One region of the Providencia sp. 6390 genome, then DNA from elsewhere that is predicted to be linked to it. Evidence: predicted binding sites of a transcription regulator. Region 1 holds the regulator's gene; each other region holds the start of a gene.
What was found. Region 1 encodes Fur, which represses iron uptake genes when iron is present. Its sites were predicted from a motif close to ATAATAATGAGAACNACTATCAA; they were not measured.

Region 1 (2,278 bases):
ATCACAGCAATTTTTCGATGATTGACTAGCTCATTATCATCAATAATGGTCACATCGATCAAAGGAAAGGGTTGTGTATACAATTTATGGGCTACATCAGGTAATGTAAAACAGTCTGTCCACATTTGTGAGTAAGGATATGGGGTGCGCTCCCCATGATATACTCGTCATACTTCAAGTTGCAGCGTTGTTGACTACGCTCATTCGCGCCAGTCACATACTTATGTATGCTCCTAGCGACTCATTCACTTGTCGCTTAGCTGCACCATGAATTATTTAGAGTATAAAATAGTAGTGGTACAACAATTGGTAGGGTTTTATGACCTTGTTGTAGATTTTGGAGCCGTTATACAAAGTATATAAAGTGATTTTTGTTGATGGTGGATGTTGCAGAGATAGTAGTCAGTAGCAAGAGGAGAGGTTGTTTATGTATAGATAAAAGAAAACCCCATGTAATACATGAGGTCCTTCAGTAATCAAGGGCTTTATCAGCACCTTTTTATTACGATTTTATCGTGTGATTAGAAACCACTAAATCACTCTTTCGCTTCGTGTGCATTGGCATTTTCACGGCAATCACCATCTGCACAGTGACCATAGAGATACAAACTGTGGTTAGAGAGTTTAATGCCATGGCGCGCAGCAATATTGGTTTGACGCTCTTCAATTGATTTATCAGAAAACTCAATAACTTTACCGCAATCTAAGCAAATCAAATGGTCATGGTGGTGCTGTTGAGTCAGCTCAAAAACAGATTTACCACCTTCGAAGTTGTGACGTGTCACAATACCAGCATCGTCGAATTGGTTTAATACGCGGTATACCGTAGCTAGACCGATCTCTTCACCCATATCAATCAATTTTTTGTAGAGATCTTCCGCACTGACGTGATGGCACTCAGGCTCCTGAAGTACTTCCAATATTTTTAATCTTGGAAGAGTGACTTTGAGTCCAGCATTTTTCAATGCTTTATTGTTGTCTGTCATGCGGGTTTGTCCTGTATCTTAAATCAAAAATTTAACAATAATGAGACATTTTTAACATATATTCAGTTGTCTTCGAAACTGATTTACAATTATAGGCATGGAAACAAAAAATAGAAACCATGCTTTGTCTCATTATTATAATTATATCAGCAATCCTACGCTGACTTGTTCGTTAACTTAGGATCTCAGATAGAGACATCTCTTCTGAAATTTGTTGTACCCATGCATCAACACGCTCTTCAGTTAGCTCTGGCTGGCGGTCTTCATCGATGGCCAAACCAATGAAGTGATTGTCATCATACATACCTTTAGAGGCTTCAAAATGGTAGCCTTCAGTTGGCCAAGTACCTACAATTACTGCACCACGCGGTTCAATAATATCGCGAATAGTACCCATCGCATCACAGAAGTACTCTGCATAGTCTTCTTGGTCACCACAACCAAATAGAGCAACAAGTTTGCCTTCAAAATTAATTTCTTCGAGAGTTGGGAAAAAATCATCCCAATCGCACTGAGCCTCACCATAATACCAAGTTGGGATGCCAAGAAGTAAAATATCAAACGCTTCAATGTCTTCTTTGCTGCACTTAGCAATATCATGAACTTCAGCGTTATCGTTGCCTAATCTCTTTTGGATCATTTTGGCAATATTTTCTGTATTACCAGTGTCACTACCGAAGAAAATGCCTATGACTGCCATAAAGTGAATAACCTCTTGTTTTTCCAATCTGGTTTGAAAAGGGCCAGATAGGGCTAAATTTGAATAAATAGAACTTTGGCCTTATTTTGGCGAAAAAAGCTGAATAAATCTGTCGAATTTGTGTGGTTAACTGAGTCAAAGCTATCTGTCTGAAGGCTCGTAAACCTGCGCGAGCTGTGACATGAGCATCTCTTCTATTAACTCGCTCCGGCTCATATTTTTTTCATCAGCCAACCGATTTAATATGGTGACAGCGTCTTCATTGAGTTTCAATTCAACACGGCGCAGCCCGTTGACTTTATCTCGTTTAAGTTGATTACGTTTATTAATTCTTAATTGTTCATCCCGCGATAGCGGACTTGTTTTAGGTCGCCCAGGCCTGCGTTCCTCAGCGAACAAATCAAGTGTGGTGCGATCAGTTTGTTCTTTTGCCATATTTCTTTAATACTAATGGGCGTGTACCAATAATCCAGCGCGCAATCATACCCTAGCTGCCGCCCTTGTGCCAGAGCCCATATTCAGTGAAAGTCATTGATAGTAAAAAAAAGAACTGTTTGTTTGAAAAAGCACCAAATAATATTCAAAAGGTGCT
Region 2 (2,278 bases), on a different contig from region 1:
GGATCATGTCACTTACTAATCATCAGGGTTATCCATCACATTATGTCGTTCATGATGATAGCCTTCCTCATCATAACCGTAGCGCCAGTATGGAATGGCATAAATACTTTCGCGATTGAATCCTTTTTCTCGGCGGATATAACGGCGTAAATCACGAATAATTTGATCTTCGCCTGCAATCCAAAACGAAGCATCTTCTGTTGGTATATCCCAAGATTTGAATGTGCTGATTAGTTCAGCAGTTTTATTGATATCACCACAAATCCACGTTACATCAATACCCGCTGGTTTGCTGAGTTCACGAACATCATTTGAATTATCGAGTCGTAATACCACTTTCCCTGTTGCGGTTGCAGGCATTTTTTCAAGGAGAGCTGCAATGGCGGGGAGTGAACTGGAGTCACCAGCCATAAAATAGTGTTGGGTGTGTGGCAGTAGTGGGTCAGGTCCTCCCGGATTGGTGATACCCATCCAATGGCCTTGCTCTGCATCACGGGCAAACAAATAAGCAGGGCCTGTTGCGCCATCATGCATCGCAAATTCGATATCGATTTCTTTTATTTCAGGGCGAATAGAGCGTACGGTATAAGTCCGTACAAATGGGCGCGGCTTATCTTCTGGCCAGCTACGGCCATTTTCAGTTAATACGGGTAAGGCTGGTTCACTTTTGAGATCAGGCGCGAGGAAAATTTTGATATGACCACCTTCACACTGAGTTGGGTAATCACTAAGTCGTTCCCCAGTGAATGTGATGCTACGGATTGAAGGGCTGATATCGGTAATGGATTTAACCTGAATAAGCTGTGGTGGCGCCGGGCGGTATATGTTTTTCTCGACTGGTTTTTCACTAGCCACTGGCGAGCTCCTTTATATAAATGATAATGATAAAATTATTATTTGCTAACTGTTATCATTATCATATCATGCTTTGGCAGAATAGAAATAAGTGTGAGTAAAACATTTTGCTCTTTAATGATAGGCAAAAAAATGCCGCACTAGCCCAGCAAGTACGGCATATATTGTGAAAGCTTATTTGACTTTCATTCCAGCGGCGGTCATCAGCAGCCTAAACACGGAAGAGAAGGCAAATAATACCAATACACTTCCTAGCCAAAGCACTGCCATCCAACCTATTTTTTTCCACCACGGTGATGGTATCGTTTGATCAGTGGTAGCCTTGCTCTGGGGTAATTTTTCCTCTGAAGACATAGTAACTCCAATAGGTATAAACCAATATAACAGGGATAATAAATAGCGCACCAACTAGCATGAAACCTAAGCTTTCCATTGGCCCGGCGGCATCACGAAAGCTAATTGCAGGTGGAATGAGATTTGGCCAAACACTGATCCCTAACCCAGTAAAACCAAGGAAAATAAGCAGTAATGCAGATAGAAAAGGAACACTGTCCGACTTTTGCTGCTTTGCACTTTTTAACATAACCCAAACACATCCCAACACTAATAGTGGAACAGGTAAAAAGAAGAAAAGATTGGGTAAGCTAAACCAGCGACTATAAATGGCGCTATTGAGGACGGGAGTCCATGCACTGATCACAGCAATAATTGCTAACATAATCAATGTTAATGGACGCAGTAACCGATACATGGTAGTGCGTAAATGCCCCTCAGTTTTCATGATCAGCCAGCCACAAGCAAGTAATGCATAGGCGACGACTAAGCCAAAACCACAAAATAATGGGAAAGGAGAGAACCAATCAAAATATCCGCCCATATAAACGCGATTTTCGACATGGAATCCTTGAATAAAAGCACCAACAACGACACCTTGCACAAAAGTGGCAAAAATTGAGCCCCAAATAAAGGCATGATCCCAATGTTTACGGTGTGACTCATCGGCTCTGAATCGAAACTCGAATGCGACGCCTCTAAAAATCAGTGCAAGCAGCATGAAGGTTAAAGGAATTGACAGTGTATCAAGGACGATCGCATAAGCTAATGGAAATGCCCCAAACAAAGCGGCTCCACCGAGCACTAGCCAAGTTTCATTACCGTCCCAGACAGGGGCAACACTGTTCATCATTAAATCACGATCTTGGCTATCTTTAAGGGCTGGATAGAGGATACCGATCCCTAAATCAAAACCGTCCATCACAATATACATCAAAATACTGAATACAATGATGACAAACCAAATTAGCGGTAAATCAATGCCCATGAGTTGTCTCCTGTTGAATGCCTTTACGAATTAATTTCATCATGTACATATAACCAATTCCAAATACTCCGCCGTATACTGCAAAAAAGGCAAGTAGGCTGA
Region 3 (2,278 bases), on a different contig from region 1:
TTCAGTTTAGCATGCTGGAATTGACCACCAACAGTTAGCACGTTGTCAGGCAAAAAGGCAACCACCTTGCCATCAACCACAGTATTGGTGATCTCAGGAACGCGTTCTTCATAGCCGCCAACCCATTGACCGCTTGTTTCATCGCGTTTTTGTGATTTGGTTTTACGTTTAGTTTGTTCTTGATAAACGCTGAGTTCAGTTTTGACAACATCCCAATCACCTTTATAGGTCAATGCCATATGATTGCGGTCGTTATGTATTTCTGATTTGCTATTATCTTGTTTTAAGCCACCACGAATTTCGTAGTCATCAATTGATTTACCCGGCGTTGCATCTCTTTCTTGAGTCGTTCTTCCTGCTTCAAGTAAGAAGGTTTGATTTTCCAATGGGGTAAAGGTCAACTTCGCGGTCAGGCTACGGTTGTCACGTTTTTGGTGCCCTTCAAGAATGTGATCTTCTTGGCGATAATCGCCACCGCCATATAATTGTAACCCTAATTTATCTTTAATCAGCGGGCCTGAAAGGTAGAAATTGCCGTCGGTCGAGTTACCACTATCACTATTTTCTTGCAAAATGCCGCCCATAGCGACATTACCATGCCACTCATTGGTGACTTTTTTAGTGATAATATTAATCACCCCACCCATGGCATCAGAACCATATAAGGAAGACATTGGGCCGCGGATCACTTCAATACGTTCAATAGCTTCAACTGGCGGCATAAAGCCTGCTTCGAATCCACCACTGCCATTTGGGCGTGATTCACGGCTATTTTGGCGACGCCCATCGACTAATATTAGCGTGTACTCGCCCGGTAACCCACGAATATTAATATCCTGTTTATCAGGGCTCCCTACAACACTCACACCTTCAACATCTTTGACGGCATCAGCAAGGTCACGAACGGGTTTATTTTGCAGTTGTTCTTTGGTGATTACAGTAATACTGGCAGGGGCATCACGTAATTGTTGTGAATAGCCTGACGCAGTGACAATCATTTTATCTGCATCTTCTTGAGCGAGAGCATTAAAAGAGGTTGTAGCGGCGATAACAGCAGCCGCTAATCGTGTGTAGTGGCAGTGAGTTGACATAGTATCCCTTAGTAAACGCGAATCTAAATGTAAATGAGATTGATAATCATATTGTATGCGAATACTACCACCGATATATGCTAAAAATAAATACGCGATTGGCTAATTGAAGTGAATTTAAGAGAGAATTAACAGTAATAAGACAAGGCAATAAATCAGCACTAACAAGGATACTGAAGTAAATTAACAGCGTGGCGTTGTATGGTCAGAACATGTGCGATAGCTAAAATGCGTAGCCAATGGCTACGCACACTGAAAAGCTTTATTTTTTGGCTTTCTTAACTTGTTCCACAAAGTTGGCTTTGCCATCTTTCTTACAGGCATCGATCACTAAAGGTGTGATGGTTTGGATACCGTCAACATCGAGTACGGCATCTTCGACTTTATCTTTCTTGGTCAGTAATTCACCAACGCCTACCGCCGTTGGATAGAAATTATCGTCGATAGCTAAAAATTCTTCACAAGTCCACTCTGTAACAGGCTTAGCTTCACCTTTCTTATCCGCTGCCATTGCAGACATACTCGCTAATGAGGTAATAACTGCACCGATAATAAAATATTTTTTCATCATTCCACCTTAATATTTAACGTTCAATAAATGTAGTTTTCATAGAAGGTTGTAATAGAGTTAGAGAGTCGATCTTCCTATTCCTTAATAATCATAGATGATGAAAAATAAAATTTAAAGAGCGTAAACCGATGGTATTTATATGATTATTATTTTTCAAAGTCATTTTCGGTGTGTTGAAAATTAAACATTAATAGCATCGTTAAATGACAATGAATATAAAGTGCTAATTAAGTTTTATTTAATTGACGTCATTTTTACTTTTATTAAAACTAATTGTGAGTATACTTTTTTTACCAACTAAAAATAAAATTTAAACTTATTATCAATTCTTGACTGGTATTAACATCAGTCTCTTATCATCTAAGGGAAAAGGCTAAGCCAATGTGTTGGCTTAAGAGTGGAAGCATTCATCATCGAAGCTGCTAAAGCGGAGAAACCTTTCTATGCCTTTAAACAGTCAAACATCCTGTGTGATCACCATTTCGGATGTTCCTACCACCAAACGGATCTTAGTGATAGATGTTGGCGGCACTCACGTCAAACTCTATACCGCGCCGAATACGGCTGCGATTGAATTTGTTTCTGGGCATGAGATGACACCAGAACAATTTATTCA

Region 2: AC3Z9T_RS11475 (siderophore-interacting protein) is a predicted target of Fur. The motif match lies at 898-920, and genes of this name have one in related genera.
Region 3: AC3Z9T_RS19625 (TonB-dependent receptor domain-containing protein) is a predicted target of Fur. The motif match lies at 1,119-1,141, and genes of this name have one in related genera.

The regions. Positions count from the first base shown of each region.
Region 1 covers NZ_JBYVYL010000002.1:203,638-205,915, reverse strand. The annotation lists partial or broken gene AC3Z9T_RS06175 (Rpn family recombination-promoting nuclease/putative transposase) at 1-152, opposite strand, end outside; gene fur (ferric iron uptake transcriptional regulator) at 537-986, opposite strand; gene fldA (flavodoxin FldA) at 1,159-1,686, opposite strand; gene ybfE (LexA regulated protein) at 1,828-2,121, opposite strand.
Region 2 covers NZ_JBYVYL010000004.1:381,954-384,231, forward strand. The annotation lists gene AC3Z9T_RS11475 (siderophore-interacting protein) at 16-855, opposite strand; gene AC3Z9T_RS11480 (DUF2474 domain-containing protein) at 1,030-1,209, opposite strand; gene cydB (cytochrome d ubiquinol oxidase subunit II) at 1,166-2,176, opposite strand; gene AC3Z9T_RS11490 (cytochrome ubiquinol oxidase subunit I) at 2,166-2,278, opposite strand, start outside.
Region 3 covers NZ_JBYVYL010000011.1:143,689-145,966, forward strand. The annotation lists gene AC3Z9T_RS19625 (TonB-dependent receptor domain-containing protein) at 1-1,091, opposite strand, end outside; gene hdeA (acid-activated periplasmic chaperone HdeA) at 1,354-1,662, opposite strand; gene AC3Z9T_RS19635 (ROK family protein) at 2,106-2,278, shown strand, end outside.